3 regions of the Rossellomorea sp. NS-SX7 genome follow, and region 1 is predicted to be linked to each of the others. Evidence: riboswitches for the same ligand, from Rfam matches in the RefSeq annotation. Region 1 holds a riboswitch; each other region holds the start of a gene.
What was found. A riboswitch is a leader RNA that binds a small molecule or an ion and turns the genes downstream of it on or off. The one in region 1 is predicted to bind S-adenosylmethionine.
Positions count from the first base shown of each region.

Region 1 (9,967 bases):
AGAAGCTGATTGATGCTGAGAAGTATGTAGTTTGATAAATGAATCATGATGATGAAGGGATGGGCCTCCGCTTGGCGGGGGTCTGTTTTTATGTTTTGGGTTTTGATTTTAGCGGGAATGTATTAATTCTGTCAGATATACAATTAATTTCGTTACACATGAATTTAATTCCGTCAGTTATTCAATTAATTCCATCACAACTCAATATAATTCCGTCACAATTTCAATTAATTCCATCAACTACTCATTTAATTCCGTCAACCAGCCTCTCAATCCAATCAACCAACCTTCAATCCCCAATGACACTTGATGTGCAAACTCCTTTCCATTCATAATACCTGTTCTCTTGACTTATCCCCCAACAACAATTACTATATGTTTAAACACTTAAACGTTTAAGTGTTTAAACATAACAAAATAAAGGTGGTAAATATATATGAACAAGAAAACAGTACTGATCACTGGAGCATCAAGCGGAATCGGGCTGCACTTCAGTCATAAATTTGCACAAGACGGCCATCATGTGGTGCTTGTAGCGAGAAGTGAGGATAAGCTTCTTTCTCTTGCAACTGAATTAGAAGGAAAATACAACATCAAAGCACATGTGATCAAGGCTGATTTAGCAGAGGCGGGGGCATCCCGGATGATATACGAACATGTTGCAGCAAAAGGAATTCAAGTTGATATTCTTATAAACAATGCCGGGTTCGGGTTATTCGGAGAGTTTGAACAGACAGAGTTAGAAAAAGAAGTAGACATGATTCAAGTAAACATCACAGCTTTGACAGAGCTTAGCAAGTATTTTGGAAAAGAGATGGTGAAGCGTAAAAACGGGCAAATTTTAAACGTTGCTTCAACCGCTGCTTTTCAGCCAGGACCGTTAATGTCCGTATATTATGCTACAAAAGCGTATGTCCTGTCGTTATCAGAAGCACTTGCGAATGAGTGGAAGGAACACGGGATTCAGGTGATGGCACTTTGTCCGGGTGCTACAAAAACGGGGTTCAGCGATGCAGCAGAACTTCAACAATCAAAACTCTTCCAATCGGGAGTCATGACTGTAGAGGAAGTCGTAGATGAAGCATATAAGCAGATGGCTGATCAAAAGAAAGTGGTCATCATACCAGGTGTGAAAAACAGATTGCTCGCCGGATCGATACGATTCATGCCGCGTAAAATGGTTACAAATATTGTCCGCAAAGTCCAAGAACGGATATAATGAAAGCTGAATGAAATAGAAGGGAGAAAATTATGGGGCAAAAAGCCATTGAAACATTTCGTGCTTGTACTCCTTTATTTCAAGCATTAAGTGATCCATACCGTCAGGACATCATTGTCCTTCTGGCCGAAAAAGAACCGTTGACGGTCAACCAAATCACTGAGCACCTTACACTTTCCCGGCCGGCTGTCTCTCACCATTTAAAGATACTGAGAGATCAGCAGCTCGTATCCCTGGAGCAAAAAGGGACGCAGCGTTTTTATTCTCTAGAGCTAGATAATGCGGTGGAACTACTAAAACAATTGGTTGGTACAATCGAAAATCACTGTGAATAAACTTTCTGCAAAAGAAGGAAAATAACGAAGGTTGTCGAAATTAGTCTAATAGATGTATCACTAACTCAGGGAACGGTGAATTACCTTGTTTCCAGTTCCCTGAGTTTTTAATATCCAAGGATTTATTCTAACAGCAAAATCGAAAGGTGGTGGTAACATGTCATTGTCTTTTTATTCATATCCTAAATGCGGGACTTGCCGGAAAGCAAAGAAATGGCTTGAAGACAATAACGCAGATTTTAATGAAATACATATCGTTGAAAATCCCCCGTCCAAAGACGAGTTGAAAAGTCTGTATGAAAAAAGCGGGCTGCCGTTGAAAAAGTTTTTCAATACGAGCGGGAAAAAGTATCGTGAGCTTGGATTGAAGGATAAAGTGAATGATGCTTCTGACGAAGAGCTGCTTGAGATCCTGTCATCAGACGGCATGCTGATCAAACGTCCGATCACGACAGATGGTTCAAAGGTGACGGTTGGATTCAAAGAAGAAACGTTTGAAGACACTTGGAAATAAGGGTCAATTCATATTGTATGAGCTGCAATTGGAAGGTCCTGTAACAGCGTATAAAAAGTTTTGAAGGAAACACTTTGTTTTCTTGCTTTTTTATAAAAGAGTGTGTCAATATTAGGTTGTATACCAAGTATTTGGAGGGATTTGAAATGAGTACACCGAAAGATCTTCGCTATTCTGAAGAACATGAATGGGTCAAAACCGAAGGGGAAAAAGTACGTATTGGAATTACTGCATTTGCACAATCTGAACTTGGCGATATCGTATTCGTTGAACTGCCTGAAGTAGGCGACGAAGTAACGGCTGACGAACCATTCGGAAGCGTTGAATCAGTTAAAACTGTTTCTGAGCTGTATGCACCGGTTACAGGTAAGGTTGTTGAAGTAAATGATGAACTTGCTGACAGCCCTGAGTTTGTAAACGAGTCTCCTTATGAAAAAGCTTGGATGATCGTAGTTGAACCAACTGATGCTGGAGAAGTGGACAAGCTTATGACAGCAGAACAATATGAAGAAATGATTAACGAAGGTTAATAACATGAAGACACCTTGAGTATATTCTCGAGGTGTTTTGTTTTTCATTTGGGGCATTCTAATGGTAGATGCCATTAAAGAAAGGATGACCCCTATGACGCTTGAACCAAAGAAACTCGATGTCACAGACCGTGTGACCGGAAAACTTAAAAATGGAGAACTGGAGTTGTATCTCGATAATCAGCCGATCGGCAGGATGGCTGTGCCTTTAGAAGGGATATCTATGGAGCCTAATTACGAAGCGAGAGAAAATAAGATCTTTCAGAACTACACCGCCACAGAAGGAAATGAAGCACGTTATACTGACTGCGATGAAGGCGGATGGTGTTAATTTCCGATAAAGGGTGCCAGACTTCTCCTGACAGAACTGGCACCCTTTTGTTTATTTTCACTAAACTCGAGTAAGCAATAGGCAACTTTGGACCTCAATGACTCTTCATATAGGTTTCAGTCTTTTTTCTTTCTATTTCCAAAAAAAAATGAGAAGATATAAGTAAGTAGTGGACATCATCTCTAATTAATTGAATATACTATCCTAATCTTATTTTCTGAAAGATAAGGTGATGACAATGTTTGAAATTGGTGATGAAAAAGTAATCATCGTAGAAGGTACAACGGATAAACGAAAAGTTGAAGGCATCATTAAAGAACCGATCGAGATTATCTGTACAAATGGAACCATCAGCATTACAAAAATGGACGAACTGATTGATTCGCTGGAACAAAGAGATGTTTATATACTGGTTGATGCCGATCATGCAGGAGAGAAGCTGCGGAAACAATTCAAGCGTGAATTTCCGGAGGCAGAGCACCTATATATCGACCGGATGTATAAAGAAGTGGCCTCTGCGCCTGAATATCACTTGGCCTCTGTACTGATTGGTGCCAATATTGATGTACACACGGAATATCTGGAAAAAAGGATGAGTTGACGTTGAATGAGGTAAGTAGTACAAGCGCGCTATATGATTCCATAAACACACATGAGCTTACGGCCGTGTATCTCTACACCCCGATGTGTGGGACATGCCAGGTAGCAGGCAAAATGATGGAAGTCGTGAAAAAGCTTCCGCAATCCTTTCATTTTGATAAAGTCAATTTGAATTACTTACCACAGTTTGCAGAAGAACAGTCGATTGAAAGTGTGCCTTGTTTGATTCTATATAAAAATTCTGAGGAGAGGGAAAGGATCTATGCCTTTCAATCTGTTCCCTATCTATATGAAATGTTTAAAAAAACGGAGACCTTTGGATAAAGGTCTTTTTATTTTGTGTTTTTCGTGCGAGGCACCACACGCGCTGCAATAGCTGGAATAGGGAAAAGCTTTCTACAAACTAGGACATATTTCTTGGGAAATAAATAGAAATTGCTCGGAATTTATATTCTGAATATTCAAAACTGTCTATTTCGACAGTAATTCAAGATCTGTTCAAAATCATGTCGAGCGACTAAAAAAGGATAAAATACCCATAAGTAGAATTAAGTAGTAGTAAGAAGATTCGCGGGAGGGTATTTATGAAAAATTATTTAGAGACGTTAATTGAACGATGTCATTCGAAGTACCATCTGCAGCTGTTATTTCCTTCAGAACCATTCATTCTTGAATTTAAATGTAAAGATCAGCGCTACACCATATCCCTGTCAAATACAAGATGCTCTATTATGGAAGACGAAACTGAAAGCGAGCCTCAATTTGTCATTGATGGAAATGAAGAAATGATCATAAGTGTGTTGAAAGGGCAAGAACTTTTGTCTCGAATGGTTGAGAATGATCAACTGTCTGTCAAGGGAGGTTACCGGCCTCTGCTGTTCGTCGAGTCTGTTTTGTGGCTGACAAGATCCACGAAAAAAGAAACTGTTGAAATATAGCGATTACTCCAATCTTCTGAAAAAAAGAATTGACACCCCATTTACGTGGTGATAGAATCACTTTTGTAGCAAATTTTCTGAGACTTTACACTCATTAACTTAATATATAAGACTTACTCTTATTAAGAGTGGTGGAGGGACGTGCCCTATGAAGCCCGGCAACCGTCAATTTTATTGAAATGGTGCCAATTCACTCAAAGCTCATGCTTTGAAAGATAAGAGGAAGGATAGTCATATGATTATGCCTTTCTGCTTATCTGCGGAAAGGTTTTTTTTGTTTCCTAATGTGCCTGGCGCCTGCATTGTCGATGAGAGAAGTTTTAATTCTTATTATAACGGTCGTTTTACTAAAGAAAAGAAAGGAGATTGGCAGCATGATTACGATCTCAGACGTGAAGAAAATTTATCAATCTAAAGCAGGGCCCATTTCAGCAGTGGATGGAGTAAATCTCTCCATTCAGGAAGGTGAAATTTTTGGGGTGATCGGCTACAGTGGTGCAGGGAAAAGTACGCTGATCAGGATGTTGAACGGACTCGAGGTTCCGACTGAAGGAGCAATCGATGTAAACGGGCAGACTGTGTCAAAAATAAAAGGCAGGAAGCTACGTGAAGTAAGGCAGTCCATAGGGATGATCTTTCAGCACTTCAATTTATTATGGTCAAGAACAGTCCTGGAAAATATTCAGTTTCCTTTGGAAATAGCAGGTGTTTCCAAAAAAGAACGAAGCCGAAGAGCCAATGAGCTGCTGACATTGGTAGGACTGGAAGGAAGAGGGGATGCGTACCCTTCACAGCTGAGTGGAGGCCAGAAGCAGCGTGTCGGGATTGCAAGGGCACTGGCGAACAACCCAAGCGTGCTTCTCTGTGACGAGGCAACTTCTGCACTGGATCCGCAGACGACTGATTCCATCCTCGACTTATTGGTCGATATCAATAAACGCCTTGGGCTGACGATCGTTCTGATCACTCACGAGATGCATGTCATTCAAAAAATCTGCCATCGTGTGGCAGTCATGGAGAATGGAAAAGTTGCAGAGCTGGGGGATGTACTTGAAGTATTCCGTAATCCTCAGCAGCAAGTAACGAAGCGTTTTGTAAAAGAAGTATCACAGGATCAGGACTCAGAAGAAGTGGTTGAACAGTTGAGCAACCGTTATCCAACAGGGAAAGTACTAAAGTTCACTTTTGTGGGAGAATCGACCGGTCAGCCGTTGATCACATCGCTGATCAGGAGGTTTGACCTTGAAGTGAATATCCTTCAAGGGCAGATTTCTCAAACACAAAAAGGAGCATATGGCACACTGTTTGTTCATTTGGACGGAGCAGAGCAAGAGCTCAGGGCAGCGCTCCAGTTTGCTGAAAGCCAGCTGGTGAAAGTGGAGGTGATGGCAGGATGATGGAAACTCTATTTCCAAATGTCGATTGGGAAAAACTTTGGGAAGCAACGGCAGAAACCCTCTATATGACCGGGATGTCTGTTCTTATCACATTTGTATTAGGTATCATTCTCGGGATCCTATTATTTTTGACTTCCAAAGAAAATCTGTGGGAAAACAAGCTTACTTACACAGTAACAAGCTCTGTGGTGAATGTATTTAGATCTATTCCCTTCATCATTTTGATTGTACTGTTGATTCCGTTTACTAAATTCTTATTGGATACGATCCGCGGAGCAAATGCTGCTCTGCCGGCATTGATCATTGGAGCGGCACCGTTTTACGCCAGAATGGTCGAAATCGCGCTCCGGGAAGTGAATAAAGGCGTAATTGAAGCTGCCAAAGCAATGGGGGCAAAGACGAGTACGATCATCCTGAAGGTTCTGCTGCCGGAATCAATGCCGGCTTTAATTTCAGGTATAACGGTCACAGCCATTGCACTTGTAGGTTATACAGCGATGGCAGGTGTCATTGGAGCGGGTGGACTCGGGAACCTTGCTTACCTGGATGGTTTCCAGAGAAGCCGTGAAGATGTGACACTGGCGGCAACCATTATGATCTTGATCATAGTGTTCGCCATTCAAATCATTGGTGATTTCTTTACAAATAAATTAGACAAAAGATAAAGGAGAGAAACAACATGAAAAAATGGGTAGCAGGAGTCATTGCAGCAACAAGTATTTTTGGATTGGCAGCATGCGGTAGTTCAACTGGAGGAAGCGAGGAGCAGAAGGAATTGGTGGTGGGAGCTTCAAATATCCCGCACGCAGAAATCCTTGAAGAAGTAAAGCCGATTCTTGAAGAAAAAGGAATCGAATTGAAGATCGAAACGTACCAAGATTACATCTTGCCTAACAAAGATCTGGAGAACGGCGACCTGGATGCCAACTACTTCCAGCATATCCCGTACCTGGAATCTCAAAAAGCAGAGCACGGTTATGATTTTGAAAACGCTGGCGGTATCCATATCGAACCTATCGGTGTGTACTCCAAGAAATATGATTCATTAGAAGACCTGCCTGAAGGTGCGACGATCTTGATGAGTAATTCCGTGGCAGACCATGGGCGTATCCTTACCCTCCTTGAAGAAAAAGACTTGATCACGCTCAAAGATGGAGTGGACAAAACGAAAGCAACGCTTGAGGACATTGAAGAAAATCCAAAGAAACTGAAGTTTGATTACGAATATGAAGCGGCCCTTCTGCCTCAATTGTATGAAAATGAAGAAGGCGATGCTGTATTGATTAATTCAAACTATGCGATTGATGCAGGTCTTAATCCGTTGAAAGATTCGATTGCAATTGAAGATAAAAACTCACCTTACGTCAACGTAATCGCCGTGAATAAAGGCGATGAGGACAAGGAAGAGATAAAAGCATTGGTTGAAGCTCTCCGTTCTGATGAAATCCAGGAGTTCATCTCGAACGAATGGGATGGAGCAGTCGTCCCTGTAAAAGAATAAATGAAATGATGAGAACCCGCGGCGCGCCGTGGGTTCTTTTTAGTGCGGAATGCATTTTGATAACATAAAAATTCGACGAAACGACCATACTATTTTCGATAATCTAATTCGAAAATGGAGCTGAATGCGATGCAAATGGAACCAAGAAACACAACAGAAGCTGCACTTCATGATTATAAAATGGGGCTTGGGATATTTACGGAGAAAATGCCTGAGCTTGCGGAGCATTATAATACGTTCACTGAGCACTGCTTTAGAGAAGGTGTCCTTACGAAAAAAGAGAAGCAGCTCATCGCTCTCGGGATCAGCCTATATTCCCAGGATGAATACTGTATCATCTACCATACCAAAGGCTGCCTGGATGAAGGATGTTCAGAGCAGGAAATCCTGGAAGCGGTCGGCGTCACTGCGGCATTTGGAGGCGGGGCTGCAATGAGCCAGGCTGTGACACTTGTTCAGCAATCCGTGCAGGAACTTAATCAATTGAAACAATAAACAAGAAGGCGGAAGGGGCGCAATCATCGAACCTTCCGTTTTTTTTTTTGTTTCTTCTATATATATGGACGGTGGACTACCCGATGTTTTTCTGTTTAATCGAATAATGAAAATAAAGGAAATTCGACAAGTTGCTCGTATATCAGAAAAGTGGAATGTAATTTTTAAAAGTGGATTGTATATTACAAAAGTGGAATGTATTTTTAATAAATGGAACGATAACCTTCGAAAGTCGCATGTATTTCATTGTTATAAGGCATGAAGCATTGAAAACAACCCAAGTTGATAGGTGACGACTACTTTTTTAAAGGAAACAGCACTTTTTGAGGATTTTTATTCGCTATTTACTTCGTTTATCAAAGACAGGCGTCGACATCCGCAGAAATCGATGTCTGCCACAAAGATCAACAGCTGCACATTAAAAAATGCCTCAAATAAAAATGTAAGCGCTTTATCTTTATACAAGCATCTGGATATTTACTAACTTACCTATTATTTGCTAGTATAATGGCGGAATTTTGTGAAAACTTAATGATACCCTCTTGTAAAAATCTTCTGTATATGATTTTTAAGAAAAAATGAAGAAATTCGGGTTTTGTCTTCAAAAAGAGGGGGTAGTATAGTTATAAATGAAATGAAAAAACTGAAAGGAATGATTCATTATCGACTCTCTTGAGGGTTTGACGTACACAAGTGAAATGGAAAAGGCGATGCATAGTGCCCATGGAATTGGATACGAGGTGTACAAACGAAAGCATGATGTCAGGATGCAAGTAGAGAAACAAAGAGAGCAGGAATACAAGGAAAGCCGAAGAATGATTGCGGCACTTGATAGAAAAGTGCATGCTAATATATAATAAATGTAAAGAAAAAACCAGTGTTGACTCAACACTGGTTTTTTTCATGAAGGTGGCAATCTATATCAAATGAGCCTCATTCAGATAACGGATGATCATGTAATTTCTTCCTATTAATATAGGAAGAAATCCGGACAGGCTCCTTCAGTGGAAGGCACTACATTTTTCTGATGTTTTCAGCAAACAATAGTGAAGGAATTAATGTCTGGATATCCATGTCCTCTCCTTCTGAAAAAGTTGATTATACCTTTTATTTGTTATAAGATTGTAATGATAATAAATTGAGAATGAGTAAGGGTCTACATCCTTACATTCATTTTATAAAGTCACGGAGGTATTTACACATGGCAGGTTCTACTTTAACAATTAAAGATCTTCATGTTGAGATTGAAGGAAAGGAAATCCTGAAAGGGGTTAACCTTGAAATTAAAGGTGGAGAAATCCACGCAGTAATGGGACCGAATGGTACAGGTAAATCTACTTTATCTTCAGCTATCATGGGTCACCCTAAGTATGAAGTTACTAAAGGAAGCATCACGTTCGACGGCGAAGACGTGCTTGAAATGGAAGTAGACGAGCGTGCACGGGTAGGTCTATTCCTTGCTATGCAGTATCCAAGTGAAATCAGCGGTGTTACAAATGCGGACTTCTTGCGTTCGGCAATCAACAGCCGCCGCGAAGAAGGCGATGAGATTTCACTGATGAAATTTATCCGTAAGATGGATTCCGAAATGGAATACCTTGAAATGGATCCGGATATGGCACAGCGTTACCTGAACGAAGGGTTCTCCGGCGGTGAGAAGAAGCGTAATGAAATTCTTCAATTGATGCTGCTTCAGCCTAAGATCGCGATCCTTGATGAGATCGATTCAGGTCTTGATATCGATGCCCTTAAAGTGGTATCAAAAGGAATCAATAAGATGCGCGGAGAAGAGTTCGGCTGCTTGATCATCACTCACTATCAGCGTCTTCTTAACTACATCACACCAGACCGCGTACACGTCATGATGCAAGGACGTATTGTTAAATCAGGCGGTGCGGAATTAGCACAGCGTCTTGAGGCGGAAGGTTATGACTGGATTAAGGAAGAGTTAGGAATCAAAGACGAAACTGTTGGCCAAGAAGCGTAAGTGTTAGGGGGATAATAATGACTGTAGAAACGAAACTATCAGTAGATCAGGACTATGTCAGCTCCTACTCAAAGCAGCTTGGAGAGCCAGAATGGTTAACGACCCTTCGTACAGATGCCT
Region 1 is NZ_CM128249.1:3,211,465-3,221,431, reverse strand. It holds gene ACUXV2_RS16145 (acyl-CoA dehydrogenase family protein) at 1-35, shown strand, start outside; gene ACUXV2_RS16140 (SDR family NAD(P)-dependent oxidoreductase) at 437-1,219, shown strand; gene ACUXV2_RS16135 (ArsR/SmtB family transcription factor) at 1,252-1,554, shown strand; gene ACUXV2_RS16130 (arsenate reductase family protein) at 1,712-2,068, shown strand; gene gcvH (glycine cleavage system protein GcvH) at 2,215-2,598, shown strand; gene ACUXV2_RS16120 (YusG family protein) at 2,693-2,929, shown strand; gene ACUXV2_RS16115 (toprim domain-containing protein) at 3,168-3,530, shown strand; gene ACUXV2_RS16110 (thioredoxin family protein) at 3,533-3,853, shown strand; gene ACUXV2_RS16105 (SCP2 sterol-binding domain-containing protein) at 4,114-4,467, shown strand; SAM riboswitch class I at 4,584-4,689, shown strand; gene ACUXV2_RS16100 (methionine ABC transporter ATP-binding protein) at 4,842-5,864, shown strand; gene ACUXV2_RS16095 (methionine ABC transporter permease) at 5,861-6,529, shown strand; gene ACUXV2_RS16090 (MetQ/NlpA family ABC transporter substrate-binding protein) at 6,544-7,365, shown strand; gene ACUXV2_RS16085 (carboxymuconolactone decarboxylase family protein) at 7,495-7,860, shown strand; gene sufC (Fe-S cluster assembly ATPase SufC) at 9,062-9,847, shown strand; gene sufD (Fe-S cluster assembly protein SufD) at 9,865-9,967, shown strand, end outside.

Region 2 (9,967 bases), 2.0 Mb from region 1:
GAGCCCGATATTCGTTATCAAATTAACACCTCATTTATAAGTCTATGAAAAATATACTTTACAATCTTTACTTTACGTTATATCATTTGTGACTAGAATTTGAAAGTAAATAATTTTCAAAAAAGTGTAGAAGGTGAAGAGATGACAACCTTTAAAAAAGCAGAGCGCATAAACTCGCTGCCGCAGCAATTTTTTGCATCATTGACAGCAAACGTCCAGAAAGTACTGAAAGAAGGTCACGATGTAATAAATTTAGGGCAGGGGAATCCCGATCAGCCAACACCTCCACATATCGTAAATACGATGATGCAAGCAGTGAAATCACCAAGTAATCACAAATATTCCCCTTTCAGAGGATTGGAGTCCTTCAGGGAAGCCATATCTGTTTTTTATAAAAGGGAATATGGTGTGAATATTGATCCGGAAGAAGAAGTGGCTGTGCTGTTTGGAGGGAAAGCAGGACTGGTCGAACTGCCCCAGTGTCTGTTGAACCCCGGGGATACGGTATTGGTCCCGGATCCGGGATATCCTGATTACTTGTCGGGGGTATCTCTTGCAGAAGCGAGAATGGTAACGATGCCGTTGAAAGAAGAGAATCATTTCCTTCCGGAGTATGACACGATTCCAATGGAGGACATTGAAAAAGCGAAACTCATGTTTTTGAACTATCCCAATAATCCTACAGGAGCGGTTGCTTCCCGTTCATTTTTCGATGAAACAGTATCATTTGCAAAACAACATGACATTTGCGTCGTGCATGACTTTGCATATGGTGCAATCGGCTTCGAAGGGAAAAAGCCCGTCAGCTTTTTAGAAGCAGAAGGTGCAAAGGATACAGGGATTGAAATTTATACGCTTTCAAAAACCTATAATATGGCAGGTTGGAGAGTGGGCTTCGCAGTCGGGAACAAAAGTGTGATCGACGCCCTCAACATTCTTCAGGATCATCTGTATGTCAGCCTTTTCGGGGCTGTCCAGGAAGCCGCAGAGGCTGCTTTGCTCGGGCCTCAGAAATGCGTTGAAGAATTGGTTGATACCTATGAATCAAGAAGAAAAACATTGATAGACGGTTTACAGAAAATCGGATGGGACGTAAAAGCGCCTGCTGGCTCCTTTTTTGCTTGGCTTAAGGTTCCTGAAGGATTTTCTTCTGTGGAGTTTTCTGATTATCTCCTCGAAGAGGCTAAAGTGGCTGTAGCGCCAGGTGTAGGGTTTGGGGAGCATGGTGAAGGATATGTCCGAGTAGGATTATTGACCAGTGTAGAACGCCTTGAAGAAGCTGTGGGAAGGATTGAAAATTTGAAATTGTTTGATAAAAAAGATTGACAGAAATGAAAAATGATGCCATAATCCAACTGAAATAAAATACAATAGCATATGATTTTTCTTATCAAGAGCAGGCGGAGGGACCAGCCCTATGAAGCCCGGCAACCGACTTATCCAAGCACGGTGCTAATTCTTGCAGCAGTTTATTTGCTGAGAGATAAGACAGAGTAATAGACAAACCTCTTCTTATCGAAGGGGTTTTTTTATTTTACGCCAATCAGTGATTTCGAAAAAACAATGAAGATGGGAGGCAACTGGAGTGGGAGAAGTAATTGCTACATATGTCTTATCAGGAAAAAACGGATCCTTTGAAAAAAAAGCGGAAGGAATCGCTCTTGGACTCACTGTCGGTTCATGGACCGATCTTCCATTGCTGGAGAAAGAACAATTAAGAAAGTACAAAGGCCGGGTAGTCGAGGTGAAAGAAAAAGAAGGAAGAGAGGGAGGTACGGCGGAAATTCAAATCGCCTATCCTTCAGGGAACTATTCCAATGATATACCGGCGATCCTTACAACCGTCTTTGGCAAACTATCACTTGATGGTCAGGTTAAACTCAAGGATATTCAATTTTCAAGGGATTTAAAGAAAGGGTATCCGGGTCCCAGATTTGGGATTGAAGGAATCAGGGGAAAAGTGAATGTTTTAGATAGGCCTCTTGTCATGAGCATTTTCAAAGGGGTGATCGGCAGGGACATACATTACTTACAGTCCCAGCTTAGAGCTCAGGCACTGGGCGGAGTGGATTTGGTCAAGGACGATGAAATTCTTTTTGATAACGAACTGACACCATTTGTCGACAGAATCAAATTGGGTGAAAAAGTACTTCGTGAGGTTCATGAAGAAACAGGAAAACGAACTCTGTATGCAGTCAACTTGTCTGGAAGGACCACTGACTTAAAAGAAAAAGCGAGAAGGGCAAGAGAGCTCGGGGCGGATGCTCTATTATTCAATGTATTTACTTATGGACTCGATGTATTGCAAGAGTTAAGGGAAGATCATGAAATCGGACTCCCAATAATGGCTCATCCTTCTTTCTCGGGGGCTGCAGCTGCTTCTCCACAATATGGAGTAAGTTATTCGTTGTGGCTTGGTAAGTTTTTAAGAATGACAGGAGCGGATTTCTCTTTATTCCCATCTCCATATGGGAGTGTGGCATTAGAAAAAGAACAAGTGTTGGCCATCAGGGATGAATTGATAAAATCAGATCAATTTAAGGAAACATTTCCTGTTCCTTCAGCAGGTATCCATCCCGGGTTGGTTCCCCAGTTGATGACCGACTTTGGGCATAATTGCGTCATCAATGCTGGTGGGGGAGTGCATGGACATCCCGGCGGTGCGGTTGGAGGCGGGAAAGCCTTCCTGCAAGCAATCGATGCTGTCTTGAAAGGCACTTCCCTGGCAGATGCAGCTATTAATCATGCTGAACTTGATCAAGCTCTGCAGTTATGGGGACAGGAGGTTAAAGTGAGTGGGTAAGCCCATTATTTTTTGTGACTTTGACGGGACAATCACTGAAACTGACAATATTATTTCCTTGATGAAGCAGTTCGCTCCTCCGGAATGGGAAAGTATTAAAAATCAAATACTTTCACGTGAACTGTCAATCAGGGAGGGAGTCACAAAATTGTTTGATCTGATTCCTTCTTCAAAAAAGGAGGAACTTCTTAGTTATTTACAAGAGACATCTGTTATCAGAAAAGGATTTAAAGAATTTGTTTCATATACAAAAGAGAATGACATTCCATTGTATATCATAAGCGGAGGAATGGACTTTTTCGTCTATCCACTTTTAAAGCAGTATGGTCCTTTTGACGGCATATTTTGTAACCAAACAACGTTTGAAGATCAGACAATCAAAGTACACTGGCCGTTCCCTTGCGATGCTGAATGTGACAACGGGGAATGCGGGTGTTGTAAACCGTCCATCATTCGAAGCATCGAGATCACTGAAAAACATGACATTATTGTGATTGGCGATTCAGTTACAGATATTGAAATGTCCAAATATGCCCATACTGTTTTTGCAAGAGATTATCTTGCCGAGAAATGTGAGGAATATTCCATTCCGTATGAGAAATTTGAAACGTTCCATGATTGTATAGCTTTTCTGAAAAAGGAGGTTCCGGCGTGAAGGACTATAGTGCTGAATGGGAAGAACTTGCAGAAGTTAAGAAAGAGCTTGCAGACCGGGACTGGTTCATGGGGACAAGTGGAAATCTCGCCATCAGGGTCAGCTCTTCCCCAACCAGTTTTCTCGTTACAGCAAGCGGAAAGGATAAGAGGAGGCAAACGGATGAAGATTTTCTGATTGTGGATCAGTATGGAGAGGCGCTTGAAGAAACCACATTACGACCTTCAGCTGAAACGCTCCTGCATAGCAGTATATTTCGAAAAAGCCAGGCAGGATGCAGTCTTCATGTCCATACGGTCCCGAATAATGTTGTGAGTGAGCTTTATGGGGACAGAGGTGAAGTTACGTTCAAGAATCAGGAATTGATTAAGGCTTTTGATAAGTGGGAACAAGATGATACGCTGACCATCCCCATCATTCCTAATTATGCCCATATTCCTTCTTTATCCGAAGAATTTTCCCGCCATGTCCTTGATGATAAAGGAGCTGTTTTGATCCGCAATCATGGCATCACGGTATGGGGGAGAAACGCTTTTGAGGCTAAAAAGCTTCTGGAAGCTTGCGAGTTTCTATTTCAATATCAATTGTCACTACTATCATTAAAGAAGACCACTCAACAACTATAGGAGGAAGATAAACAATGGCGACGATTAAAGTTCAAGGATCAAGTGAAATAGTGGACAATCAAGAAGAGGTTAGTACTTTTCTAGGTGAACAAGGGGTTATATATGAGAATTGGAATCTATCAAAATTAGATGCAGAATTACAGGGGAAGTATGTATTATCAGATCAAGATAAGGAAAGCATCATAGAAGCTTTCAGAGAAGAAATAGAAGACATTTCTGAGAGAAGGGGTTACCAAGCCTGGGATGTCATTTCTCTATCATCTAACACACCTAATTTGGAAGAACTGCTGAAGAATTTTCAACAGGAGCATCATCACACAGACGATGAAGTCCGTTTTATTGTAAGCGGGCATGGAGTTTTTATCATTCAAGGAAAAGATGGAAACTTTTTTGAAGTCCATCTGGACCCGGGAGATTTAATTTCAGTACCTGAAAATATTCGACACTACTTTACATTGAGTGAGGATAAACAAGTGGTCGCTGTTCGTATATTCGTTACACAAGAAGGCTGGGTACCAATATATTAAGAGAGAAAGGAGAAAAAGACGTGGTGTCTTTTTCTCTTTTTTTGTATTCGTTTCTTGAGCTATCATAGTATCAAAGGGAAGCCCCTCCTCCTTCGCATACATTTGTGAAACCAAAATAAATATTGACGATTTTTGTCAAAAAAACAGACTTAACTAGTTATTTTGTCTTGTTTTGCGAATCTATTTACTTTTCTGTTAATAGTTGCGATACTAACTGAGTAACGTTTTTATTAGTAGATTTACATGAATAGAAACAGAGGCAAAAGGATCCTGCCGGGACTACAACACTGTGGACTTATGCACGGTTCATCTGTTGAATCCCAGTTGGATTTGCAGCCTGATAGACACAAAATAAAAAGGAGTTAGTTTGAATGGGTCAATATCTTAAAAAGAAATGGTTACTGGTGAAAATCAATCAAAAGCGTGCTGAAATGATCTCCCTGGGAGATAGACTGGGGCTGGGGGCAAAAGAAACTATTGATTGCAGTCAGCAATTGGATCGATTATTGAATCAATATCAGGAATGTGATAAAAGCATTTATACGATTAATATTCAAGAAGTACCCTACGAATTGAGTCAGGTAATAAAAAATTTACTGAAAAAGACAGCTTCTTAATCATTGAATTGATATCCTCTAAATACCTTTATAATGAAAGCAGCCTCACAGAATAACCACTTAAAATGAATTCATCAATTTGTCGTTATATAAATTACAATCGAATAATATTCCAATCGAAAACCTCCGTATAGTCTATTGACTGATAATGGAGGTTTTTCTGGTCTTATGTTTGGGACATTGACTTTAACTCTAAAGGCTAGTATAATATTTTGAAACTGAGATATTAGTTTAAAGGAATGAAAATCATGAATGAAAACCAGGATACAAAACAATCATTGAAGCTGTTTATTGTTCTTTCCCGAGCCTTTAAAGCATTGAACGAAGAGATTAATAAGAATATTCAGGAAAACGGTTTGAACCCAACTGAATTTGCTGTATTAGAGCTGCTCTATCATAAAGGGGACCAGCCGCTTCAGCAAATAGGCGGTAAAATTCTCTTGGCTTCCGGAAGTATCACATACGTAGTGGATAAGCTGGAGCAAAAAGGCTACCTTAAGCGTGTTGCCTGCCCTAAAGACCGGCGTGTGACCTATGCGCAGATTTCGGAGGAGGGCAGAAGCCTGATTGACAAGATCTTTCCGAACCATGAAGAGAGGATTCACGAATTGATGTCGTCCCTCTCCCCTGAAGAAAAGAAAGACGTGATAGAGCTCTTGAAGAAACTGGGACTGTCCATCAAGAACTTATCATATTGATACATGTAAGAGCCTTCCTTGCAAGGCTCTTTTTTCTCTTCGTACAAAAGGAAAGTAATCAAACTTACAGGAGAAACAGAAGAAGGGGTCGAATACAATATATGACTTTGAAAAAGGGGGAATACATATGAAGTTTGAACAATTTACATATGAACGGCCAAATCTGAAAGAGATCCAGAATGAGTTCAAACAGGCATTGATAGATTTTAAGCAAGCAGCCACAGCAGATGATCAGGTTACTGCTATGAACGAATTGAATAAAATACGCCTTCATTTTGATACAATGCAGAACATCTGCTATATCCGTCATTCGATCGACACAAATGATGATTTCTATAAAGGGGAACAGGATTATTTCGATGAAATCATGCCTGATTTTCAGGGACTCGTCACTGAATATTATAAAGAACTCCTGAATTCATCTTTCCGGGCGGAGCTGGAGCGGCGCTGGGGTAAGCAGTTGTTCTCGCTCGCGGAGAGTGAAATCAAAACCTTCTCCCCAGAAGTGGTAAAACTGCTTCAGGAAGAAAATAAACTTTCCTCTCAATACACAAAGTTAATGGCTTCAGCAAAAATACCTTTCCAAGGTGAAGAACGAACACTTGCCCAAATGGGGCCTTTCACTCAGTCTGTAAGCAGGGAAACGCGTAAGGATGCTTCACTTGCTTCCGTGGGCTTTTTTGAAGAGAATCAGAAGGAATTAGACAGTATCTTTGATGATCTCGTCAAGGTGCGGCATAAGATTGCCGTTACATTAGGGTATGAAAATTTCGTGGAACTAGGATATTATCGAATGACCAGAACAGATTATACCCCGGAAATGGTGAAAGTGTTCCGCCAAGGGGTCAAAAATCATGTTGTGCCGCTGGTTAGAAAATTGAAAAAGAGACAATCTGAACGAATCGGCATAAGTTCCATGAAATTTTATGATGAAGGGTTTAAATTCACTTCGGGGAACGCTGCACCAAAAGGAGATCCCCAGTTCATCATTAATAATGGCAGGAGAATGTATGAAGAATTGTCAGAGGAAACAAAGGAATTCTTTCAATTCATGATAGATCGCAATTTGATGGACTTGGAAGCAAAAAAAGGGAAAGCGGGCGGAGGGTACTGCACGTATATCGCAAATTATGAATCTCCGTTTATCTTTTCGAATTTCAACGGGACGTCAGGTGATATAGATGTTCTGACACACGAGGCCGGTCATGCATTTCAAGTTTATAGCAGCAGGGGATTTGATATTCCTGAGTACCAGTGGCCGACATATGAAGCGTGTGAGATCCATTCCATGAGTATGGAGTTCTTTACATGGCCATGGATGGAGCTCTTCTTTAAGGAAGATACGGATAAGTATAAGTTTTCGCATCTAAGTGATGCTCTTCAGTTCCTTCCGTATGGAGTCGCAGTCGATGAATTTCAGCATTTTGTATATGAGAATCCTGATGCATCCCCAGCCGAAAGAAACGCAGCGTGGAGAAAAATTGAAGAGGAATATTTACCTGGAAGGGATTATGATGGTATTGCGTACCTTGAAGCAGGGGGATTCTGGCAGCGGCAATCACATATCTATAACTCACCATTCTATTATATCGACTACACCCTTGCCCAAATTTGTTCATTCCAATTCTGGGTGAAAATGAACGAAAATCGTGAAGAAGCATGGGCAGATTATGTAGATCTCTGTAAGTTGGGCGGGAGCCTTTCTTTTACGGGTCTTGCAGCATCAGCTAAGCTGGAATCACCTTTTAAAGAAGGTACAGTCGAAAGGGTCATTGAGCCCATTGCAATGTGGTTAGATCAGATTGAAGATAAGAAATTATAAATGGAAAAGCAGCCGGATTCCGGCTGCTTTTTAAGTGGGGATCATGTTAGGGATTACAAACATAGGATGTCCATGTTCGGTTGGAAAAGGTGATTTATAATCATTTGCTTCTGAATTCTTCTGCTTGTACATAGAGTGAAGTAGAAGAGGTATGAGGTGAGTGGATGAAAAGATTATCAGGGGCATTTCAAATCGCTGCCGTATATGTCGGAACGGTTATTGGTGCAGGATTCGCTACAGGCAGGGAGATTGTTGAATTTTTCACCCGGTTTGGGTTTGTTGGCTTTATTGCCATCTTATTTAGTGGATATTTGTTTATCACAATGGGAACGAGGATTATGCTCAAATCACATGATTTAAAGGCGAAATCATTTGAACAATTCAACGAATACTTATTTGGAAAGTGGTTTTCAAAGTTCATGAATATCATGATGATGGTCATGTTGATCGGGGTTTCTGCCGTTATGTTATCCGGGGCAGGGGCTGTATTCGAAGAACAATTAATGATGCCAAAACAGCTCGGTGTCCTGCTGACGATTTTGCTCGGATTCATTACGATGATGGTCGGCATGAAAGGTCTGTTTGCAGTCAACACATTTGTAGTACCGATTATGATTCTCTTCAACGTATTCTTAATGATGTATTCAGTAACGGATGCCCGATTTTTAGAGGCTTTCCTGACTATCCCCCCTGTGGACGATGGCTGGAAATCGGTTGTGGCCCCGTTTTCGTATGTAGCCTTCAATTTAGCGATGGCCCAAGCTGTCCTTGTACCGGTAGCAAGTGAAATTAAGGATCGGAAGGTAATAAAATATGGCGGTTACATAGGGGGGGGCTTTTTGACACTTATCCTCATTTCGAGTCATATGACCCTCGTGATGATCCCTGATGTGACCTTGTATGAAATTCCGATGGCTGTCGTGATGAAACATTTTGTGGCAGGTTTTTATTATCTGTACATTTTGATCATTTATGGTGAAATATTCACATCTGTCATCGGTGGTGTATTTGGTTTGGAAAAACAGCTTGCGGGCTATTGGAAAGGTTCTTCCATCGCAACATTCACAGGGATCTTCACTATCATCTACTCCCTGAGCTTTTTTGAATATAGTGAGTTGTTATCCTATTTGTATCCGTTGTTTGGATATTTGAGTTTATTGTTCTTAGTGCTCCTATGGATGAAGCACGATTCAAAATGAACCCTGGCCACATTCACAATTCTATGATTATTTCTTCGTTTTTAGCTCATCATATTAATGTAGCTTTTAAAGGAGGCTCTATGATGACAAAATCGAAGCATGAGAAAGAAAGACAATGGCAGGTACGTAAAGAGGATCAAAAGCCTCATGGAAAGGTACCTTCATTCAAAGAATTATCACAGGAAAATAAAGAGAAGTAAGTAAAGAGGGATGGCATGCAGCCATCCCTCTTTAGTTTGTGAACATTACTTGTTAAGGTGGGTATTCTATTCTTTTTTTTCAAGGCCCAATGCATCTTCCGTCTGATATTTTTGGGGGAAAAAGGAATTTCTGACTTCATCACGGTCCCAATCAGACATATCACAGCTTGAGGCCAGCTCTTCAAGGTGCTGCATCAAATACTGCATATCAAGGTTTTGGTAGCTTTCATAATCTATTCCTTCCAGGATGTAATTTTTAAACGTCCAGATTATCTCCTTAACGTCTTCATTATTATTTTCAGCAATCATCCGGAGAGATCTGAGTATTTCAGTGGTAACCGATATATCCTGTTTTCCATAATGTCTTAGCTGATAAAAGCTTTTGTACAAATAATCCACAAAAGTGGGCTGTTCCAATATGATGCGGATGGTATCCTCTTTGTCAGTAATATAGGAACCGGGAAGCTTGTGCCTCGCTAATTTAGATAAGATAATACCAATCTCTTCAATGCAATTCTTTGCGGTATTTGGATCATTTATGGCCGGGGATATGGCTCTCAGCGCTATTTCGACCAATTTACGTATTCCGAGATCGATATCTTCGATCGGTTCCTTGTCAGGGCCCAGAATAATGTAGTTCAAGTATACTTCTGGCTTGATATCATCATGAATGGACCAAACCGTCATAGCCGCTGTTCCTTCCAATAGATATTCCCCAGGTGTTTTAATCATCCTTACAATGCAGTCATCGCTTATCGCTCTTCGCAGAAGACCTTCGATTTCTATGTGCTGGAGATAGCCTGATTCTTGACTGTATACG
Region 2 is NZ_CM128249.1:1,217,125-1,227,091, forward strand. It holds gene ACUXV2_RS05915 (carbon-nitrogen family hydrolase) at 1-21, opposite strand, end outside; gene ACUXV2_RS05920 (aminotransferase class I/II-fold pyridoxal phosphate-dependent enzyme) at 142-1,326, shown strand; SAM riboswitch class I at 1,385-1,490, shown strand; gene ACUXV2_RS05925 (2,3-diketo-5-methylthiopentyl-1-phosphate enolase) at 1,586-2,803, shown strand; gene ACUXV2_RS05930 (2-hydroxy-3-keto-5-methylthiopentenyl-1-phosphate phosphatase) at 2,796-3,458, shown strand; gene ACUXV2_RS05935 (methylthioribulose 1-phosphate dehydratase) at 3,455-4,084, shown strand; gene ACUXV2_RS05940 (1,2-dihydroxy-3-keto-5-methylthiopentene dioxygenase) at 4,099-4,611, shown strand; gene ACUXV2_RS05945 (Spo0E family sporulation regulatory protein-aspartic acid phosphatase) at 4,983-5,228, shown strand; gene ACUXV2_RS05950 (MarR family winged helix-turn-helix transcriptional regulator) at 5,477-5,926, shown strand; gene ACUXV2_RS05955 (M3 family oligoendopeptidase) at 6,054-7,748, shown strand; gene ACUXV2_RS05960 (YkvI family membrane protein) at 7,913-8,947, shown strand; gene ACUXV2_RS05965 (DUF6254 family protein) at 9,031-9,147, shown strand; gene ACUXV2_RS05970 (DUF2254 domain-containing protein) at 9,214-9,967, opposite strand, start outside.
Region 2: linked by a shared signal. The riboswitch ahead of ACUXV2_RS05925 (2,3-diketo-5-methylthiopentyl-1-phosphate enolase) and the one ahead of ACUXV2_RS16100 (methionine ABC transporter ATP-binding protein) in region 1 are both predicted to bind S-adenosylmethionine.

Region 3 (9,967 bases), 590 kb from region 1:
GACAGGACATAGGCGATAAGTTTTACTCGCTTTATGTTAACACCCGACAACCGCGACGCTTCCGCATTCCCGCCGGTCATGTACAGGATCCGCCCCCAGCGGGTAAAATGCATGATGACATACATCAACCCGACAAAGACGAGCATGATCCAGACGGGTACCGGCAGCCCCAGCAGCTTACCCTGGCCAATCCACAAAAAGGCATCAGAAAATGTCCCCGGTGCCGTTCCGCCGCTCACCATCGGCATATTGTTATAAATGGAGTACCCCTCCGTATAGGTGCGGTGGATCCCTGAAATGATGTACATCGCCCCTAAAGTGGCCAAGAGGTCCGGGATGCCGAGCTTCACGATCAGCAGTGAATTGAACAGCCCGACTCCCGCCCCGACCAGCAGCGGGACGAGAAGCACAACCCATAATGGCGCTTCATACCATACCATCAAAGAAGCTGTCACCACCGTCGAAAGCGAAACGGTCGACCCGACAGATAGATCAAAGCCGTCGACGACGAGGGTGAATGTCACCCCCAGTGCCACCAGCGTGACAATCGAAATGGACCTGAGAATATCAGATAAATTGCCATACGTAAAGAAAAACGGATGATAAAAACTGAAAAAAATCAGGATGACTGCCATCAATACAATGGCCCCGTATTTAAATAGTAAGTCTAACATCTTTCCTTTCATTCGCTGCCGTCCCTCCCGAAGCATAAAGCAGAATGGTTTCTTGTGACGCTTCCCCTGCCGTCAATTCCTTTACGATCCGCCCATCATACATGACAAGGATCCGGTCGGAAATCGCCAGGATTTCTTGGAGCTCACAAGAGAAATAAAGGATCCCTTTCCCTCTTTGAGCCAATGATTGAATCAAACCGAAGATTTCTTTTTTCGCCCCGACATCCACACCTTTTGTCGGTTCATCGAACAGAAACACCGAAGCGTCTTCCGTCAGCCACTTCCCGATCGAGACTTTCTGCTGATTGCCACCGCTCAGATCATTCGCGCTGATCCGTTCGTGTGCCGCCCTTATGCCGAGTGATTCGATCCTGTCCCGGGCGAGCTTCCTTTCTGCCTTCCCGTTGATCCACAGGCGTTTTGAAATATTCCTTAATGAAGGGAAACTGAGATTATGCTGAACCGATTCATGGATGAATAATCCCTCTTTCCTTCTTTCTTCAGGTACAAGCGCCAAGCCGTGCTTCACCGCATCGCGCGGAGATCCTATGTTGATTTCCTTACTTTTTAAAAAGTAGGATCCTTTTACGACTGGAGATGCACCGAACAATGATTTTGCCAGTTCAGTTTTCCCTGCTCCGACAAGGCCCACAATCCCAACTACTTCCCCCTCCCTGACTTGGAGGTCGATCGACCGGAGTTTACCGCCGTCATCGAGACCTTTTACTTCATAAAGCAGCCCGCCCTTCTCGACATGAGGCTTCCCGAACTCTTCTTTGAACGAACGCCCCAGCATCTTTTCCACCACCGCTTCCGGTGTCGTATCCTTTGTCTCATCCATCCCCACCGTTCTGCCGTCCCTCATCACCGTGATGCGGTCGGCAGCCTGGAACACTTCAGGGAGCCGGTGGGAGATGAACACGATCCCGACCCCTTCCTTCTTCAATTCCTCCATGACCTCGAACAGCCGGTCGGTTTCCGTTACACTCAGCGGAGCTGTCGGCTCATCGAGGATCAGGATTTTCGCCTTCTGCAGCAGCGCCCTTGCTATCAGGACCAATTGTTTTTCAGCTAAACTCAGTGAGGAAGCGGGCGAGCCGAGGGACAGATTCCCTGCTCCGATTCGATGAAGGACGGTGCCGGCCTCTTTTTCCAGTGACTTTTTATTCAGAAAAAAAGATCCGCCGCTTGATAGGCGGTCAAGCAAAATGTTTTCTGCAACGGAAAGCTGAGGCACAATTGCCGTGTCCACTTCCTGATAGACACAGTGGATCCCATTTTGCTTCGCTTCTTTCGGAGTTTGATAGCTTTTCTTTTCATTGTGAAGCAGGATGTCTCCACTGTCCGGAGTGTAAGCCCCGGAGAGGATTTTCATGAGCGTACTCTTTCCGGCACCGTTTGCTCCGAGCAATGCATGGACTTCCCCCTCATTCACTTGAAATCTTGCTGCGTACAGGGCCTTCACCCCGGAAAAAGCTTTACAGATATCTCTCATTTCCAGTAAGGCGGACATCGCCACCCCTCCTCTCCTTTATTCGGTGAAGGAATCTTCAAGTTCCTTCAGTTCAGCTGTGTATCCTTGTTCACTTGCTCCCCAGCCTTCCACATGCACATGGAGCTGATCGGTTGTAAGCTGTTCATCCGGAAGCTGATCCCGTTCGATGAAGACCGGTTCAAGTTTCACCGTTTGCGGTGTTTCCTCCCCTGATAGTTTCTGATAGAGGAAACGGACCTGCACACGGCCAATATCTTTCGGATCGACCGCAGCTGAAGCCACCCACGGACTTCCTTCCTTCTGGATGATCTGAAGATCTTCATCACTCATATCGATTCCATAAACCTTGATTTCTTCTCTCCCCGCCGCCTCGATGGCCCGTACGGCACCTTTTGCAAATTCGTCCCACGCAGCCCACACTGCGTCAATATCACCTTTATTCGGGTACTGCTTCAGAATGGCTTCCATCTGGGCCTGCGTATCGAGTGCCGTATTCTGGGTCGCCGCTCCGAAAGCAGCCACTTCTTTGATGTCAGGATTGCTATCAAGGAATTCTTTATAGGCCGCCTGGCGCCTTTCCATCGGGGCAAACCCCGCTACCCAGATCTTGACGATTTCACCTTTCCCTCCAAGCTCCTCTGAAAGCTTATTAAGCGTCTGTTCCGCCATTTGCCTGTCACCTTGTTCAAGGACCGTCACACCTTCTGATTCAACATCCGCATCAAACACGACAACGGGAATCCCCTGTTCTTTCGCTTTCTCAACACCCGATTGAAGTGCTTCCTTTGTTCCATGGTCGATCAGGATCCCATCAAATTTCTGGTTGATGGCAGCATCGAGATTGGATGACATCTTTGCCAGATCCCCTTCGGAAGTGAAAACCTGGACCTTCCCGCCAAACTTTTCAACCTGCTCTTTCACCCCTTCGATATACTGGGCAGAAAACGTCCCTAAATTGATCTGCATGATCAGGGCGATTTTCTTGCCGGCAAGCTCATGATCGGATGCTCCTTTTTTCGCGCTTGCCTCAGCATTTGACTCCTCGGAAACCTTTGGCTGACATGCAGCCAGTAAACTTAGCACAAGCGTGATGATGATCAATAATAAAGCCGGTTTTTTCATAAAAATGACTCTCCTCTCGCGAAATGGTTTTATTTTTATACAGCCTTGAATCGAAGCGGTGCACTCGCCCGATCACAAAGCCCATCGCCGGGATTCCTGGTTGATTGAACAAAAGCAGGTACCCGCCGATATTTTCATACAACAAAAAACCCCTTTTCCTAAGGGAAAAGAGGTTTATGTATCAATAAACGTACTCTTATCACTCAGGAAATCATTCCTGCAGGTCTTAGCACCTTTCCGTCGAAACGGTAGGTTGCCGGGCATCATCGGGCCAGTCCCTCTGCCAACTCTTTATAAGAGAAATATGAAATTGGTAAAATCTTCGCATGCGTATAACCGATATCTTACTTAGTTGATGGAAAATTGTCAATATTCTTTTTAAAATAATTTCACGGCGGGTATCACGGAGCCTCTATGTGCGGACTGTCGTCACGACAAAACCCGACACGCCTGCACACCTCGTGAACCACAACAACCCGCCCCATAACAAAAAACCGCTCCCCCAAAAGGAGAGCGGCCCATATATTAAACCAAATCTATTCTATTACTTCCCGCCAAAAGCCAAACTTGCTTCAATAAAGTCTCTGAACAGCGGCTGCGGACGTGTCGGGCGTGATGTGAATTCCGGGTGGAATTGGGATGCCACGAACCATGGGTGATCTTGAAGCTCGATGATCTCCACAAGGCGTCCGTCAGGGCTTGTACCTGAGAAGATGAAGCCTGCGTTTTCCATTTGCTCACGGTAATGATTGTTGAATTCGAAGCGGTGACGGTGACGCTCGTAAACCACTTCTCCATCATAGGCTGCATACGCTTTTGAACCTTCCGTCAGCTTACATGGATATAAACCGAGACGAAGGGTTCCGCCAAGATCTTCGATATCCTTCTGTTCAGGAAGCAGGTCGATGATCGGGTACGGTGTATCCGGGTTCAGCTCAGCAGAGTGAGCTCCTTCAAGACCAAGTACGTTGCGCGCATACTCTACAGATGCAAGCTGCATACCAAGGCAGATGCCAAGGAAAGGAACTTTGTTTTCACGTGCGTATTGAGTCGCAACGATCTTCCCTTCAACTCCACGGTCACCGAAGCCTCCAGGTACAAGGATTCCGTCTACATCGCCAAGCATTTCCGCTACGTTTTCAGCGTCTACAAGCTCGGAGTTCAACCATTTCACCTCGACGTCGCTGTCGAAATTGTATCCGGCATGACGAAGAGCTTCCACAACTGAAATGTAAGCATCCTGAAGTTCAACATACTTCCCGACAAGGGCGATCTTCGTTTTGCGTGATAGATTCGTTACACGCTCAACCAGTTCATTCCACTCTGTCATTTCTGCTTCACGGCAGTTCAGTTTCAGGTGCTGACATGTGATTTCATCCAGCTTCTGGGCCTGAAGGGCAAGAGGCACTGAGTAAAGTGTGTCAGCATCCATCGCTTCGATCACAGCATTTTTATCGATATCACAGAACAGCGCAATTTTATCTTTCATATCCTGCGTCATTGGCATTTCTGTACGAACGACGATGACGTTCGGCTGGATTCCAAGGCTGCGCAATTCTTTCACGCTGTGCTGAGTCGGCTTCGTTTTCATTTCACCGGCTGCTTTGATATAAGGAACCAATGTACAATGGATGTACATCACATTTTCACGGCCCACATCACTCTTGATCTGACGGATCGCTTCGAGGAATGGAAGAGACTCGATATCCCCTACCGTTCCGCCGATTTCAGTGATGACCACATCCGAATTCGTTTCGCGGCCTGCACGGTACACGCGTTCTTTGATTTCGTTTGTGATGTGCGGGATGACCTGGACCGTTCCGCCTAAGTAATCACCGCGGCGCTCTTTTTTCAGGACGGTGGAATAGATTTTCCCAGTCGTCACAGAGCTGTATTTAGTCAGGTTGATGTCGACGAAACGCTCATAGTGACCTAAGTCAAGATCCGTTTCCGCACCGTCATCCGTCACGAATACTTCACCGTGCTGATACGGGCTCATCGTTCCCGGATCCACGTTGATGTATGGGTCGAATTTCTGGATCGTTACCGAAACTCCGCGGTTTTTTAATAGTCTTCCAAGGGACGCTGCTGTGATCCCTTTTCCAAGTGACGACACAACGCCGCCTGTTACGAAAATATACTTAGTCATGTATATGTCCCCCTTTTGATATGATTTGGTTCAAAAAAAGTAGAGGGTGTCTCCTATGTATCCTTGTCATGAAGTTATCTTGTTCAAAGAAGGAGAAGTCCATTCCCGCAAAATAAAATCATGGGCAAAAATCAGCTAAAAGACAGCCTCTTATTTATAAATGATGGTAAGTTGTAAGGGGAAGAGAAATCGTGAATCAGCCTGCATCCTTCGCGCAGGCCGTCCTGTAAAAAATAAAAAACGCCCCTCTTACCAAATGGTAAGGGGAGCGTTGAATACTCTATCCGTCCTTTTTTAAGGAGCCCAAATAAAATACTACCTTCCTGAAAGAAAGAAGTCAAGCATAGAATGGAGCCGGATAAATCTTCTTAATTCACTGAAAAATTAAAGATTTTCATCCTCTTCTTCTTCATCTGACTCTTCTTCGTCTTCATCATCGATTTCATCATCGAACTCATCGATTTCCAACTCTTCTTCTTCTTCATCGACATCAAGGTCGTCCATATCATCGTCCGAATCCACATCGTCGTCGTCATCCGTCAGATCATCATCGTCGTCTGTATCGTCGAGATCATCATAATCAAGATCGTCTTCCAGATCTTCATCATCTAGATCGTCGAATTCGTCAAGATCAAGGTCCTCGTCGACTTTCTTCTTCGACTTTTTCTTTTTAGTAGACTTCATTGTCGGAACGGTTTCCTCTTCGATTTGATCAACCGGATACCATTCGCGCAGTCCCCAGCGGTTCTCGCCAAGCGCAATGAAGCGTCCGTCGATGTTCAGGTCTGTATAAAATTGAACCATGCGGCTCTTAACCTCTGATTGAGGGATTTCAAGTAGACTTGTAATTTCGTTCAACACCTCTTTAAATGTCATGGCTTGTTTCTTTTCCGCCATGATCTCGTGTGCCAGTTCAATAAAAGATGTTTGTCGCAATTCTTCTTTCGATAACTGTTTTAGACTCACTTTACGCACTTCCTTTCTCTATTTCACACTCTACTGGGAGAGTCACTAAAGCACAAACATAATGCCCGGACGTTCAACCGGACTGCTAAAAATCGACAACATGCAGAAGCCTGTTGCAAGGCGTTCAAACACTATGTACTCCATTCATAGCAAACGTAAGAGTGATCCCCTATCAAAAAAGGGACCGATAAAAAACGGCATAATCCTGCCATTATCATTTTAAGCATATTATTCATTATAAACAATATAAGAGACTTTATGCTATATTTATCTGGCTTTTCTCTTATTTTTTTATTCTTGTGAATTCAGAAGGCTGCCGTCCTCTTCACTTTCTTCTTTGTCACCGTATCGGATCACCTTATACGCTTCATAAAAAAAGTAGAAGGACAGAAGAAGAAACGGAATCGCCCCAAGCTGATAGTGGTACAACAGGGCCGCCGCATATATACCGGCCGCAATAAGCGCATAACGTAAAAATGTCCTCACAATTTCACATCCAGTGTAAGTCGTCTCTGGGTCTAATCATCCAATACCCATTATATAGCAAAACAACACCCGCATCTATCACCACAATACAAAGAATTGTAACTTTTCTGTATATTCAGCATAGACCATTTTCCTGATCTTTAATCATCCTTAAAATCAGAAAGTCCTTTAGCGAAGTGAGGGACGGGCTTTTAGCGCTTTAAAGTGTACTGGGACGGGCCTTCGATTTAACAGCCCACCTCCATGAGCGGGCTTTCCTTTACCATATCAATGCACGCCGGGACGATCCTTCAAAAAAAGACTGCCGTCCAAAACAACAGCAGTCTTCTTTCTATTACATATTCCGGCGGTACTGTCCTCCGACTTCATATAGGGCGCGTGTGATCTGCCCAAGGCTTGCCACTTTGACGGTTTCCATCAGCTCTTCGAAGATGTTGCCTCCGTCGACGGCCGCTTTCTTCAAGCGTCCCAATGCTTCTTCGACCTTATCTTCGTTGCGGCCCTGGAAGTCACGCAGGTTCTTGATTTGCGTTTCCTTCTCTTCCTTCGTCGCACGTGCAAGTTCCATGCTGTCCATCTGTTCTTCAGATGGAGGATTAGGATTCAAGTACGTGTTCACCCCGACGATCGGAAGCTCGCCGTTATGCTTCTTCATTTCATAGTACATGGATTCTTCCTGGATCTTGCCGCGCTGATACTGGGTTTCCATCGAACCGAGCACGCCTCCGCGGTCATTCAGGCGGTCGAACTCTGTCAGCACCATTTCTTCCACGAGATCCGTCAACTCTTCCGCAATGAATGATCCTTGAAGTGGATTCTCATTTTTAGATAGACCGTGTTCTTTCGTGATGATCATCTGGATTGCCATCGCACGGCGGACGGATTCTTCCGTCGGTGTCGTGATTGCTTCGTCATACGCATTCGTGTGAAGCGAGTTACAGTTATCCTGCAGCGCCATCAATGCCTGAAGCGTCGTACGGATATCGTTGAAATCGATCTCCTGCGCATGCAGCGAGCGGCCGGACGTCTGAATGTGATACTTCAGCTTCTGACTGCGCTCATCCGCTCCGTACTTATCTCTCATGACCGTTGACCAGATACGGCGGGCAACACGGCCGATAACCGTATACTCCGGATCAAGACCGTTCGAGAAGAAGAATGATAAGTTAGGAGCAAATTTATTGATATCCATTCCGCGGCTCAAATAGTACTCGACATACGTGAAGCCGTTAGCGAGCGTGAACGCAAGCTGCGAAATCGGATTCGCTCCCGCTTCCGCGATGTGGTAGCCGGAAATCGAGACAGAATAGTAGTTTCTCACTTTATGATCGATGAAGTACTGCTGGATATCACCCATCATGCGAAGCGCAAACTCAGTAGAGAAGATGCATGTGTTCTGGCCTTGATCTTCTTTTAAAATATCTGCCTGAACGGTTCCGCGCACGACTTGAAGTGTCTGCTCCTTCACTTCAACATACTCTTCCACCGTTAGCACGCGGCCAAGCTCTTCTTCCTTCGCTCGGATCTGCTGATCGATTGCCGTGTTCATATACATCGCCAGGATGATCGGCGCCGGACCGTTGATTGTCATCGAAACGGATGTTGACGGTGCACATAAATCGAAGCCTGCATACAGCTTCTTCATATCATCAAGCGTACAGATGCTCACACCGCTTTCCCCGACTTTTCCGTAAATGTCCGGGCGATAATCAGGATCTTCTCCATAGAGGGTCACCGAGTCGAACGCAGTACTCAGACGTTTCGCATCATCATCCTTCGACAGGTAATGGAATCGGCGGTTCGTACGCTCAGGCGTTCCTTCACCCGCGAACTGGCGCTTCGGATCTTCCCCTTTCCGTTTAAAAGGAAACACACCGGCCGTGTACGGGAATGAACCCGGCACGTTTTCTCTGTATACCCATTTGAGGATTTCCCCGTAATCCTTGTACTTAGGAAGGGCCACTTTAGGAATGTCGAGTCCTGACAAGCTCTTCGTCTTCAGCTCGGTCACGATTTCCTTGTCACGGATCTTTGTGACGAATTTGTCCTTGCTGTACGTATCCTTCAAGTTTTCCCATTTTGCTAAAATGTCTTTGGATTCCGCTGTCAGCTTATTCTCCACTTCTTCTTTCAACGTTTTCAATGAAGTAAGGACTTCATCATTCTGTTCTTTTTCACGGAGAGCTTCCATCGCACCTTCAATTTGGAACAGACGGCGTGCAAGTTTCACCTGTTCTTCCGCTTGTTTATGATAGTTGCGGACGGTATCCGCGATCTCTCTCAAATAATAACGGCGGTTATTCGGAATGATCACGTTCTGTTTTTCAACATCGACGTTCTTGCCAAAACTTGTTTTCCAGTCGAGCTTCATCTTCTCATTCACTGTTTCCACGATTGCCGCAAACAGTGCATTCGTTCCCGGATCGTTGAACTGACTCGCGATCGTTCCGTACACCGGCATCTCATCAAGATCCTTATCAAACAGCATATGGCTGCGCTGATACTGCTTCTGAACTTGACGGCGTGCATCCTCGGAGCCTTTGCGCTCGAATTTGTTGATGACGATCAGGTCTGCAAAATCGATCATATCGATTTTCTCAAGCTGTGACGGCGCACCGAATTCGCTCGTCATCACATACATGGACATGTCACAGATTTCTGCGATTTCCGCATCCCCCTGCCCGATTCCGCTCGTCTCGACGACAACGAGATCGTAGCCAGCCGCTTTTACCACGTTGATGGCATCCTTGATCGCAAGCGAAAGTTCGGTCTTTGAACCACGAGTGGCAAGGCTGCGCATGTAGACACGCGGATTGAAGATCGCGTTCATGCGGATACGGTCGCCAAGAAGCGCACCGCCCGTCTTCTGCTTCGTCGGGTCGATCGATAGAATCGCAATCTTTTTCTCCGGAAGCTCGTTGATGAAGCGGCGAATCAGTTCATCCGTCAGTGAACTTTTCCCTGCGCCTCCGGTTCCTGTAATCCCGAGTACCGGCACCTTTTTCGCAAGAGTCTTAATTTCAGAGAAAACCGTCTGAGCCGTTGCCGCTACCTCTTCATTCGCACCAACCTGAT
Region 3 is NZ_CM128249.1:3,805,165-3,815,131, forward strand. It holds gene ACUXV2_RS18810 (ABC transporter permease) at 1-686, opposite strand, end outside; gene ACUXV2_RS18815 (sugar ABC transporter ATP-binding protein) at 655-2,187, opposite strand; gene ACUXV2_RS18820 (sugar ABC transporter substrate-binding protein) at 2,206-3,291, opposite strand; SAM riboswitch class I at 3,485-3,591, opposite strand; gene ACUXV2_RS18825 (CTP synthase) at 3,836-5,440, opposite strand; gene rpoE (DNA-directed RNA polymerase subunit delta) at 5,825-6,406, opposite strand; gene ACUXV2_RS18835 (hypothetical protein) at 6,698-6,892, opposite strand; gene icmF (fused isobutyryl-CoA mutase/GTPase IcmF) at 7,227-9,967, opposite strand, start outside.
Region 3: linked by a shared signal. The riboswitch ahead of ACUXV2_RS18820 (sugar ABC transporter substrate-binding protein) and the one ahead of ACUXV2_RS16100 (methionine ABC transporter ATP-binding protein) in region 1 are both predicted to bind S-adenosylmethionine.